3 regions of the Cytobacillus gottheilii genome follow, and region 3 is predicted to be linked to each of the others. Evidence: predicted binding sites of a transcription regulator. Region 3 holds the regulator's gene; each other region holds the start of a gene.
The links. Region 3 encodes Rex, which represses fermentation and respiration genes when NADH is low (regulators of the CRP and FNR family bind a similar motif). Its sites were predicted from a motif close to TTGTGAAATATTTCACAA; they were not measured.

Region 1: the regulator Rex is predicted to act here: its motif matches at 2,234-2,251, upstream of J1899_RS16605 (4Fe-4S dicluster domain-containing protein).
Region 2: the regulator Rex is predicted to act here: its motif matches at 1,760-1,777, upstream of ric (iron-sulfur cluster repair di-iron protein).

What each region holds. Positions count from the first base shown of each region.
Region 1 is NZ_CP071709.1:3,354,041-3,358,323, forward strand. It holds gene J1899_RS16595 (molybdopterin-dependent oxidoreductase) at 1-807, opposite strand, end outside; gene J1899_RS16600 (PucR family transcriptional regulator) at 825-2,042, opposite strand; gene J1899_RS16605 (4Fe-4S dicluster domain-containing protein) at 2,288-3,193, shown strand; gene J1899_RS16610 (twin-arginine translocase TatA/TatE family subunit) at 3,402-3,608, shown strand; gene pheT (phenylalanine--tRNA ligase subunit beta) at 3,681-4,283, opposite strand, start outside.
Region 2 is NZ_CP071709.1:1,500,209-1,504,491, forward strand. It holds gene moaA (GTP 3',8-cyclase MoaA) at 1-949, shown strand, start outside; gene ric (iron-sulfur cluster repair di-iron protein) at 1,022-1,702, opposite strand; gene J1899_RS07385 (molybdopterin molybdotransferase MoeA) at 1,916-3,181, shown strand; gene mobB (molybdopterin-guanine dinucleotide biosynthesis protein B) at 3,175-3,699, shown strand; gene J1899_RS07395 (YwiC-like family protein) at 3,854-4,283, shown strand, end outside.
Region 3 is NZ_CP071709.1:395,344-399,626, reverse strand. It holds gene groL (chaperonin GroEL) at 1-114, opposite strand, end outside; gene groES (co-chaperone GroES) at 171-455, opposite strand; gene J1899_RS02130 (CPBP family intramembrane glutamic endopeptidase) at 796-1,524, shown strand; gene J1899_RS02125 (YdiK family protein) at 1,521-1,727, shown strand; gene J1899_RS02120 (redox-sensing transcriptional repressor Rex) at 1,785-2,429, opposite strand; gene moaC (cyclic pyranopterin monophosphate synthase MoaC) at 2,454-2,939, opposite strand; gene J1899_RS02110 (ABC-F family ATP-binding cassette domain-containing protein) at 3,105-4,283, shown strand, end outside.

The DNA of each region.
Region 1 (4,283 bases), 1.6 Mb from region 3:
ATTGGTAAGTTCACTCACTTTGTCTGCACTTGGAACCTTTTCCATGATCCTTTTAAACTGAATAAAATTGTTTGTGCAATCCTGAGCATAGTTTTCATCAAAAAATGAAGAATCTGCTATACGTTTAGCAGCATATAAAGCAAGTAGCCCATCAGTTCCTGGCTTAATTTGAATATAAAGATCTGCTTTTGCTGCAGTTTCTGTAAATACTGGGTCAATGACAGCTACCTTTGCACCCGCTCTTCTTGCCTGGAATATATACTTCATTTGCGGAATATTTGTGACAGCGGGATTCGCTCCCCAGATCACGATTAAATCTGCAGCTGCCATATCTTCAGGGCTGCTTTGTTCGAATTGCTTGAACCTTTCCTTAAGCGCATCATTTCCAGTTGTCAGACAGAGGTTTCCTTTTGGTTTTGTATGCGGCCCTATACTATTAAACATAGCTTCAGCTGCATAATGCATCAGCCCAATATTGCCTGAAAACTTATTATAGCCGCTTGCTAAATTCGATCCATAGCGCTCATTCAATTCAATGATCTTGTCAGCAATTATAGTATATGCCTGCTCCCACGATATTCTTTTCCAGTTTCCAGAGCTCCGCGGTGACTGCATAATCGGATATTTTAGCCGATTAGGATGAGTTACATACTGTGTAAAAGCATATCCTTTTGCACATAGGTTTCCTTTCGTATAGCCATGCTGATCATCTCCAGCCACCTTTACAAGCTTCCCATTATTCACATAAGAAAGCATGCTGCAGGAGGCATAGCAATTACGCGGGCAAGCATTTCGGAAGATTTTCATGCTGTACACCTCAATCTTTAGATTTTTCCAAGCTGCTTAATTTTTAAGGCGGCGATAATATTTAGCCTTATATTCATATCATCCAGCTTTTCACCAAGTATTTCTTCGATCTTTTTAAAACGGTACCTTAACGTATTGCGGTGCACATACATTCCTTCAGCTGTTTTTGTCAGATCAAATTGATTGGCAGCAAATATACTTAAAGAGCTCATTAAATCACTTTCATGCTCCAGATCATATTTTTCCAGCTCTCCCAGTGTATGTTCATAGTACTCTTTTAAATCATGTAAATCGTGATTATATAAGATTCTCTCCAGACCAAGGCTGCTAAAAAACGGAACGGAAATATTCAATAGCAATCCCAGTTCATACGCCACCTTTGCCTCCTGGTAGCTGCGGTGAATTTCTTCCGGCAGCATTCTTCTCCTTCCGATCCCTGCAGCAATTCTTACACTTAGATGATGGGATTTAGACAAATACATGATTAAGGAAACAAACTCTTTTATCTCTGAATGATGATCTGTTCCTCCTTCAGGGGATGACGGATATATGAGGATAATTTCGCCTCGTTTCCTGATAGAGATCGGTCTTTGCCTGCGATCAAGCATGGCTTTTTCAATCATATAGAACAGCAAATCTATTAAATGCCGGTCATCTGAAAAATAGTCAAAATCTTTTAAGGAGAAAACGACCGCAGTATGGGCCTGCTGAAAATCCCACCCCCAAATCTGACCGTACGAAATAATATCTTCTCTTTTTTTAATATTTCCATATAAGAGGTCATATAGAAAAACTTCCCGCAGCTTTTGTTTTTCCTGTTTCATCGTTAATGTATTTTGAATTTCCATGGAGCAAAGCGTTGATGCAAATTGGAGGATTTCACTTAGTTCAAGAGGAAATCTGCTTTTATCATTCACCGCAATCACATATCCCCGAACACGCCCATCGACATGAATTTCCATACATACCCCTTTAATAAGCTCTTCTGCTGCAGATATAACACATGATACAGGTTCCTGAACTTCTTGATTTAGACCATTTATTGCTGTTTCAATGTATTCAATTTTTGTACCTTCTTTATCCCAGATAGACACGATTTGATTTAGAAGAGGATCAGCGATCAGAATGGGGATTGATAAAATGTCTGCTAACTCCTGGGCGATCCCTTCCATTCGCTTTTGCGAGGAGACTAATAATCTTTGCAAATAGTCTGGAACTGAAAAACTTATTTCCATTATATTCAATTCCTTTCTAAACTCGAAATATCTATTACCTTCATCTTATAAGAATAAACGCCTATTCACAATGGATGTCACAACACCGTAAAAATTCATTGGCTTATCGTACAAAAAAAAGAGTAAATTTTCGTGCATAGAAGATATATCACTCCCAAGTTTCATGATTTATAATATAGTCATGAATCTGATTGTGAAATAAATCACAAATCATGTTTGTGATAAAAAGGAAAGGAGCGGCTTTGATGGGTTTATTCGATCGGTGGATGGAAAGTTTGGATTATGAGTTCCAAATTTTAAAAACGTGCAGCCGCTATCAAAGTCCTTTTTCAAGCTGCACAAAGTGTTTGGATTCCTGCGAGATGAACGCCATTGTTTTAAAAGATGGAAAACCAATTATCCAGCCAAATCAATGCACTGAATGCGGCGATTGCATTGCAGAATGCCCTGTCCAGGCTGTAGAGGGTTTTTATCCAAAAAGACGCATAATAGAGCATGTATTCATTGCAGAGGAGAAACCTCCCTCAATAAAAGAAATGCTTGGATATTATCAAACAGGAGTGACATCTGTTTACTTTCACAATAAAGAACTTAGCGAAGAGTGGAAGAGATTTCTCAAAGAAATCAACAGCAAGTTAGCACAGCTAAATGAAGAAGCGTTAATGATACAATTCGAATTACAAAAGCAAGAAGAAAAAATGACACGGCGTGAAGTCTTTTCTTTTTGGAAAAAAGGAGCAGCTACAACAGTCAGACAAATGGCACCAGCAAAATGGCGTTTTAATCATCAGAATTTGGAGCTTGCCCATTATTTTAAGGAGTATCAATTTAAAGAGATCGAGCTGGATGAGTCAAAATGCACCTTATGTAAAGCATGTGAAATGCTTTGCCGAAAGAACTGTTTTCATTTTTCAGAGACTGAGCTTACCATCTCGGCCAAAACTTGCACAGGCTGTATGCTCTGTGCTGATATTTGCCAGGAAAAAGCAATCACTATAACAGATAATATTCAGAGAGCCAGCACTCGTATACACCACCTCTATCAAAAGAAGTGTTCTTCCTGTCATGCTGCGTTTACTTCAGCCTCCCATGTGGAAGAGGAATGTGTACGCTGTAAAAAAATGAAACAGTATGGCTCCTTCTTGGGATAAGCGGTAGTGATATGTGCCATTTGATAGGAAAATGCTCGAATTTGATTGGAAATGCAACTATTTTGATAGGAAAATGCTTTTGTTTGATAGGAAGTTCATTTCATTTGATAGGAAAATCATTCATTTTGATAGATAGCTTATCCTTCCTGCCTTTTTCAGCAGAACAGCGGGAACCTGTAAACCAATTAAAAGTAAGGAAGTGTTTTAAATGTTAACAAACATTGGAATTCCAGGATTAATTTTAGTTTTAGTACTTGCGCTAATCATTTTTGGTCCGAAGAAACTCCCTGAAATCGGCCGGGCCATGGGCCAAACATTGAAAGAGTTTAAAAGCTCTACGAAAGGGATGCTCGAGGATCATAGCCAAAGTGAAGATGAAAAGAAGAAAACCGATGACACCGTTAAAAATCTTTAAGCGGAAATTCACCACCATTATAAAAAGCCAAGAATGCCGACATCGCATTCTTGGCTTTTTTAAATAACTGAATTAACCCCTTAGGACTGCACCAGCTTTTTCTTCCAGTGCCTCTAGCACCTTAGTATGTGCTTTAACCACTTCTTCATCTGTTAATGTTTTTTCAGGATCAAAGTATTTTAATGAGAATGCAAGGGACTTCTTCCCTGCTTCCATCCGCTCTCCTTCATAAAGGTCAAAAACAGATACTTCTTTTAACAGGCTGCCGCCTGCTTCCTTAATAATGGATTGTAAATGTCCTGATGACACTTCCTGATCCGCTACTAAGGCGATATCTCTTGTAATGGAAGGGAATCTAGGGATCGCTTCGTATACAAGCGCTGCTGTTTCAGCAAGGAGCGACTCTAGAGATAATTCAAAAACATAAGTAGCTTTTAAATCAAGTTCCTTCTCAACGATCGGATGAACTTGACCAATATAACCGCAAGCCTTGCCGTCAATCAGCACTTCAGCTGTTCTGCCCGGATGCAGGCCATCTCTTTCAGATTGACGGAATTCAATGCGATCGTTAATTCCAAGCTTGTCAACTAGTGCTTCCACAATTCCTTTTAACACGTAGAAATCAACAGGCTTTTTCTCGCCTTGCCATGGGTGGTTTACCCATAATCCTGTTAC
Region 2 (4,283 bases), 1.1 Mb from region 3:
TCGCTGTAATTTTCGCTGCACATATTGTATGCCTGCAGATATATTTGGACCTGACTTTGCCTTCCTGCCCCGGAGTGAATTATTAACCTATGAAGAGATTGACCGTCTTGCGAGAATATTTGTTGATCTTGGGGTAGAAAAAATAAGGTTAACTGGCGGGGAGCCGCTTATGAGGAAGGATCTTCCTGTTCTTGTGGGAATGCTTTCAAAAATTGAAGGGCTAAACGATATTGGGCTGACAACTAATGCCGTTTTGCTGCCGAAATATGCAGAGTCTTTAAAGAATGCAGGACTTAAGAGAGTAAATATCAGTCTGGATAGCCTGAAGGACGAACTTTTTGGAGAAATCAATGGCCGGGGAGTAGGAATAAAACCCGTCTTAAAAGGGATAACTTCTGCAAAAGAAGCCGGATTAGGTGTAAAAATCAATATGGTTGTAAAAAAAGGCTTAAACGACGAAGAAATTGTACCTATGGCAAAGTTTTGTAAGGAAGAGGGACTTCAGCTTCGCTTTATTGAATACATGGATGTTGGAAGCACAAATGGCTGGAAAATGGACGATGTTGTGACCAAACAAGAAATATATAATCTTCTAAGTGAACATTTCTTATTGGATCCAGTTGATCCGGATTATTTTGGCGAAGTAGCGAAACGCTATCGTTATAAAGATAAAAATGTGGATGTAGGTTTTATTACTTCTGTATCTGAATCATTCTGTTCAAGCTGCACACGCTCAAGATTATCTGCGAATGGACAGATTTTTACTTGTTTATTTAATGGCAATGGCCACGACCTGAAGGAATTCATGAGAGCTGGTGCCAGTGATGAAGAAATACGCCAGCGCATTATTTCTATCTGGGATGGACGAAAAGATAGATATTCCGATGAAAGAACGGCGGAAACTGCAGCTAATCGCAAAAAAATAGAAATGTCCTATATCGGCGGATAGACGGCAATAAGACTGAAGATAATGTAATAAGAAAAGAGGGGATTCCATCAATGGAAATCCCCTCACTTTTTATTATGAATATCTTGGAAATAAAATATTGTTTTCAAGGTGAATATGCATAAATGTCTGTTCCTCTAGTTTTTCAAGACGTTTGTAAACAAGCCGATATGTTCCGCAAGCATCATGAGGAGGCGTGAAGTTGGATGTAACTGAGCGTAGCTCCGCTAAAATCTGACCAACCTCTTTATGTTCGTCTATTAAGGATTGCAACTGATCTGCAGGATTTCCTTCGTTTTGTTCCAGTTGAATAAGAATAGGAAAGACTTCTTGCTCTTCCTTTTCCGTGTGTTCAAGCAATTCTTTTTTTAATGCGTAAAATAGCTCATAGACTCTTTTTAATTCAGGTTTACGATCTCCATGCACACGGGAAACTTTTGTTACATAAGGGCTTAGTGCCGGAAGCTCCTCCTTTAGCTCAGCATGATAATATTCCTGAATATGCTGAATTAATTGCTCAGAGCTCGAATTTGTCCAAATATCAGGCTGATCCTGTTTGTTTTGCTCGTTTTGTACAGATTCATGTAATTCACTCATCAGCTGCTGCAGTGATATTGCTTTATTCTCAACTGCATGTAGTAAGGAATTGTTGCCTCCGCAGCAAAAATCGATCTGATAGCGTTTAAAAATATCACTTGTCCTTGGGTATTCATTCACAATTTCTTTTACAATGCTTTCTTCATTTAATACAATCATTTGTGTATCCTCCTTGATATGGGGTATTTTTAGTTTACTAATCCTTTCAATTGGATTTAGTGATTTATATCACATAAAATGAAAAAGTTTATGATCCTTCCTATAAAGAAGGGAAAAGTGTGAGTTAAATCATGATGTTCACTCAATAAGAGATTTATAATAGTAATTAGAATGGAAATGCTACAGATGTTTAGTACATAGGAGTTGATCATTTTGCTGGACAAAAGAAACCCAATCAAAATTGCTGAGGCTATTTCGAGGGTAATGAAATATGAGAAAAAAGGTGAAACAGAATATAGTTCTATTTATACAAGTAATGGAAGATATTTAGCTGATGATATAAAGGCTACACACGATGTACCGCACTTTGATCGCGCACCATATGATGGCTTTGCTGTCCGCTCAGTGGATACTGCTCAAGCATCACAGAGCAATGAAATAGTATTTGAAGTTATTGATCATATTGGTGCTGGTCATGTTACAAACAAGGTACCAGCAGCTTTTGAAGCGGTTCGGATTATGACAGGTGCCCAAATGCCCGAAGGCTGTGATGCAGTCTTAATGCTTGAACTATCCAAATCATTCGAAAAAGATGGTAAGACTTATATGTCCACCAAGCGTAAATTAAAAACAGGTGAAAATGTGTCCTTTAAAGGGGAAGATGCTAAAACGGGAGAAGTATTAATTCATAAAGGGACCTTAATTAATCCCGGTATACAAGCTGTGCTGGCTACTTTTGGATATGCACAAGTACCCGTTGCAAAAAAACCTGCAATTGCCTTATTTGCAACAGGCTCTGAGTTATTAGAGGTAGAAGATGACCTTGAACCTGGAAAAATCCGCAATAGCAATGCACTAATGATTACCGCTCAAATTGAAAGAGCAGGCGGGAATGCCTCGTATTTAGGCAAGCTGCCGGATGACTTTGATACATGTTTTACTGCTGTAGAGAATGCCTTGCACGAGAGTGATTTCCTTATTACAACAGGCGGAGTATCAGTCGGTGATTTTGATTACTTGCCCGCTATTTATGAGAAACTTGGAGCTGAGGTATTGTTCAATAAAGTCGCAATGAGACCTGGCAGTGTAACAACTGTCGCCCAACTGGATGGAAAACTTCTGTTTGGGCTTTCTGGCAACCCTTCCGCCTGCTATGTTGGGTTTGAATTATTTGTGCGTCCGATTATTCGTACATTTTTGTTTTCTAAAAAAGCTCATTTAAGACGTGAGAAGGCTATTTTAACAGCCGATTTCCCAAAAGCTAATCCATTCACCCGCTTTGTCAGGGCGATTTTAAGTGTGGAAGATGGCAAGCTTGTCGCTGCACCAAGCGGTATGGATAAATCTAATATCGTTATGAGCCTTGCTGGAGCAAATGCCTTAATGATTCTGCCTGGTGGCAGCAGGGGCTACATGAGCGGAGATGAAGTAGACGTCCTCATGCTTGAAGAATTTACTGGCAGCGAGTGGCCATGGTAAAAAAAAAACCTTTTATTTTTCAAATCGTTGGATATCAAAATAGCGGAAAGACGACTCTCATAGAGCAAGTAATTCGCCGTCTTAAAGCGAATGGAAAAAGAACAGTTGTCATCAAACATCATGGCCATGGAGGAAAGCCTTCCTTAGATGAAGATAAGGATTCATTCAGGCATGTAAAAGCTGGAGCAGCAGCTGCTCTTGTTGAAGGAGACGGAAGGCTGATTCTTCATGCAGAAAAGCAGGAATGGTCCCTGGATGAGAAAATTGCCATGGCGACTTGTCTCAATCCAGACCTCATATTACTTGAGGGACATAAATATGAAGAGTTTCCGAAGGCAGTACTAATCCGCAAGGTCGATGATCTCCAGCTGCTCCATGAGCTGTCAAACATAATGGTACCATTTTATTGGGATAAACAATTGCAATTGAATGGTTTTTATATAAAAGATCAAGCTGGTGTGGAATGGCTAGTATCGTATTTATTAAAGAAAATAGAGGATGGTAAAACGGAGCTTTGATCATTGAGCTCCGTTTTTCTATTTAATTGTAAAAGCATCTAACCACTATTAACGGATTTAATTACATTCTGCTTTATCTGACGGATATGTGATATACAGCACTTAGCTTCATTCCGTAATCGTTTATGATAACGAGACAGGGGGGAGATACGGAATGAAATTATTTTTACCAAAACAGCATGGAGCGTGGGCGATGCTCATAATTCCATTTTGGCTTGGTGTTGCAGCAGCCGGAGATTCTGATTGGAGAATGCTTCTGCTATTTGCAGGATGGTTTTTCTTATATTTAGGGACATATCCATTTCTATTGCTGTTTAAAAGAAAAAAGAAAAAAGAGCATATGGTTTGGGCAGCTGTTTATTTTACTAGTGCATTTCTCTTGCTGATCATACCTGTAGTTCAAGAACCAAAGCTTGTTTGGCTAGGTATTTTCTTTATTCCGTTTATGCTATTAAATATGTATTTTTCATCCAAAAATCAAGACAGGGCATTTTTAAATGATCTATGTGCCATCATGATTTTTTCTCTTTCTGGGCTGGCAGGTTCTATATTAATCAATGGGTATGTGAGAGATTTAAGTATAT
Region 3 (4,283 bases):
AACCACGTTGCGTCCTTTTGGTCCAAGAGTTACTTTTACTGCATCTGCAAGTGTATCAACCCCGCGCAGCATAGAGCGGCGAGCTTCTTCACTGAATTTAATCTCTTTTGCCATTTGTAATAACCTCCTCAAAGATTTTAAAGTAATATAAGTCTAAGTCTATTTTTGATTTATCCGATTACTGCAAGAATATCGTTTTCACGCAGAATTAAATATTCTTTGCCTTCGTATTTAACTTCAGTTCCAGCATATTTTGAGAAGATAATGCGGTCGCCATCAGCAACTTCCAATGCAACACGCTCACCATTTTCAAGCACGCGTCCAGTACCAACCGCTACGACTTTGCCTTCCTGCGGCTTTTCCTTTGCAGAGTCTGGAAGCACGATACCGCTTGCAGTTTTTTCTTCAGTTTCAACAAGCTCGATAATAATTCGATCACCTAGTGGCTTTAACAAGTGAAACAACCTCCTCAATCATTATGTAGTGATTTATTTATTAGCACTCTATCGACTTGAGTGCTAACACATTTATTATATTAATAGTTCTGACTTTTATTTGCAAGCATGATGCTGTATTTTTCATAAAAAATTTTAGTCTTAAAAAGGAAGTCTATTATTGCCTGCGCCAGAGTCCAGAGAGATCCATTTCTGGCAACCTCTTCATTATATACATTCCCATTCTTTTTATGCATAAAGGCTGTTCAAGGTATCCTTCTATTTGAAAGAAGCTCCTCTTTATGAGTAAAATGGTTAAAAGAGCATTTGCTTGATTCTATGTCATAAGGGAGATCATCATTTGAAAAAAGAATACTGGATTATTTTAATTGTGTATATTGCCATGCAGCTTTCCTCCATTGTCGGCTTGCCGCTTATGGTATTTGGAAGTGAGCTTATAACTGGCACTCGAATGGATGAAGGGACGGCCGTGTCTTCTTGGCTTGTGATTAGCTTTTCGCTAGCGCTCATCATCATTCTTTTCCTGCTGCGAAAGGATATGAAAGTGGAGCGTAGTTTATCTGAGCAATCATCCGTTGTAAAATCGATCGCCTGGGCCATTGGCGGGGTGTTTTTAGCACTGATTGCACAATCTGTTGCTGCAAATATTGAATATATGATTGGCATTGAAATGGGGTCAGAGAACACACAGCAAATCATGAGTATCATTGAAACGTCTTCAATTGTTATCATTGTTGTGTCGATTATTGGACCGATTTTGGAGGAAATCATTTTCCGGAAGATTATTTTCGGCAGCCTGCATAAACGCTTCAATTTTTTCATATCAGCGCTCCTTAGCTCTGTCATCTTCGCGGCAGCACATACTGAATTTGAACATCTGCTTCTCTATTCAGCGATGGGGTTCACGTTTGCCTTTCTATATGTAAAAACAAAGCGGATCCTTGTGCCGATCTTTGCTCACGTGGCCATGAATTCTCTTGTAGTCGTCATGCAGCTTAATATGGAAGAAATCGAAAAATGGCTGGAGGAAATGGAACAAGTGGCCGCATTTTTTGGAGGGGTACTATGAGAAGAACTCCTCTGTTTTCAGGCATCATTTATTTGATCCTTGGAATACTATTTGTCTACATCGCTATTCAAAGTCTTCAGCAAAACGGAGAGTGGGGATTCATAACAAACCTTCTCATTATCATTGCTACCTTTGACATTGGAGCTGGCCTCAAAATGATCAGCTTCCACTTTAAGCTTAAAAATCTTGAAAACAAAAAATGAGCCTTTATTAGGGCTCATTTTTATTTTGAATAAGACATGCTTTCCTAGAGGGATCTCCTACATATCTGCCGGGTAATGTTTTAAGAAATAAATTAATGATTGCAATTCCACGGCTAAGTCGATATGGTGAACCCTGATTGCTGGAGGCACAGTTAATCTAGCAGGAGTAAAGTTTAAAATTCCTTTTACTGTGCTTTGTGAAATTCTATCTGTAATCGTTTGGGCATGCTGTGAAGGTACAGTTAAGATCACAACTTGGATGTCATTTTCTTCAATGACCTTCTCAAGATCGTCCATATGATAAACGGATACATCCCCAATTTTTTGATTAACTTTATCGGGCGAAACATCAAAGCCCACTTCAATTTTTGTATTGTTGTTTTTTAAGAAGTTATAGTTTAATAAAGCAGTCCCCAGATTACCAACACCAATTAAACCAACCTTTGTTACTTCATCTTGGTCGAGCGTTTTTCTAAAGAAGGACAGCAGATAATTCACATTGTAGCCATAGCCTTTTTTTCCAAGTGCTCCAAAGTAAGAAAAATCCCTTCTGATCGTGGCAGAATCAACTTTTACAGCATCACTTAATTCCGCAGACGAAACCCGAAGCTTACCTGATGCATGCAGATTTTTTAAAAATCGATAATACAGCGGTAATCGCTTTGCAGTAGCCTGCGGAATTTTGGTTTGTTCTGTTGACATCATTGTACCTCCGTATTCTCCGTCCTACTCCGTTCTTTTAAAATCCCCATTTTTGCCGCCTGTTTTTTCTAGTAAGTAGGTTTCCCCTATGATCATCCCTTTATCGACGGCCTTGCACATATCATATACAGTCAGCGCACAAGCTGAAGCAGCTGTTAACGCTTCCATTTCAACACCTGTGCTTCCTTTTGTTTTGGCAGTAGCCGTAATTTGCAGAATATGATCAGAATCTGTCAGCTTCCATTCAAAAGAAATGTCCACACTTGTAAGCATGATTGGGTGGCACATTGGAATAATGTCAGATGTTTTTTTACTTGCCATAATTCCGGCAACTTGTGCAACGGCTAATACGTCTCCTTTTTTCATACTGTTAGACGTAATCTTGTCGTATATGACCTCATTTACTTTTATACTTGAATGGGCAATAGCTGTGCGAACGGTTTCGGCTTTTTCGCCAATATCAACCATCTTAGCTCTGCCTTCTTCATTAAAATGCGTTAAATCTCCCATATACTAACACCTCACAACAGAATCATACACTATTTTAGGTGCATTTGTGTATAGTTTGTATTGATATTCACATATTTATTTGCAAATTTCTTCAAATAACGTCGGTTTATTGCCGAACCTAAGCGGAATACGATACACTTGTCTTATATTGCAGAGGTGAAAATCATGATACTATTACAAGTTAATCAGCTCAATAAAAGCTTTGGTGCTGATCCAATTTTAACGAATATAAAAATGGAAGTGCAAACAAGAGACCGCATTGCGCTCGTTGGACGAAACGGGGCAGGCAAATCGACTTTATTAAAAATAATCGCTGGCCATATTTCTTATGACAGCGGGGAAATCATGAAGCCAAAGGAAGTAGAAATCGGCTATTTGGCGCAAAATACAGGACTTGAATCTGAACTGACAATTTGGGATGAAATGCTGACTGTTTTTGCTTCATTACAGCAGCAAGAAAAAGAATTGCGTTCATTGGAAGAGAAAATGTCTGATCCTAACGCAATGAGCAATGAAGAAATGTATAATCGCATTTTAAAAGAGTATGATCGCCTTCAGGTCAGCTTTAAAGAGAATGGCGGCTACCAGTATGAAGCAGATATCCGCTCGATTTTACACGGCCTGAACTTTCACACCATAGGATATGATGCGAAAATATCATCTTTAAGTGGCGGACAGAAAACACGGCTTGCACTCGGTAAGCTGCTCTTAACAAAACCTGATCTGCTCATTCTTGATGAGCCAACAAACCATTTGGACATCGAGACCCTTTCATGGCTCGAATTTTACCTGCAGAGCTATGAAGGAGCTATTTTAATTGTTTCGCATGACCGGTACTTCCTTGACAAGGTTGTTACGCAGGTTTACGAAATCTCCCGTCATCAGATCAAAAAGTTTACCGGAAACTACAGCCGCTACTTAGATCAGAAAGCTGCAGATTTTGAACGTGATATGAAGCAGTATGAAAAGCAGCAGGAAGAGATCTCAAAGCTACAGGACTTTATTCAGCGGAACCTTGCACGTGCCTCTACGACTAAAAGAGCACAGAGCCGCCGTAAACAATTAGAACGAATGGATGTAATGGATCGTCCCCTTGGCGATGAGAAATCAGCATCTTTTGGCTTTCAAATTGACAGGCAATCAGGCAATGATGTGCTGCAGGTTATGGATCTCGCTATTGGCTATGCAGGTGAAGCAGTTTCTGAAAACCTTTCATTCCGGATTACTAGAGGAGACAGTGTCGCTTTAGTGGGACCCAATGGAATTGGGAAATCTACTTTGCTGAAGACGATTATTGAAAACCTTCCAGCCTTACAAGGTAAGATCCTGCACGGTTCCAATGTA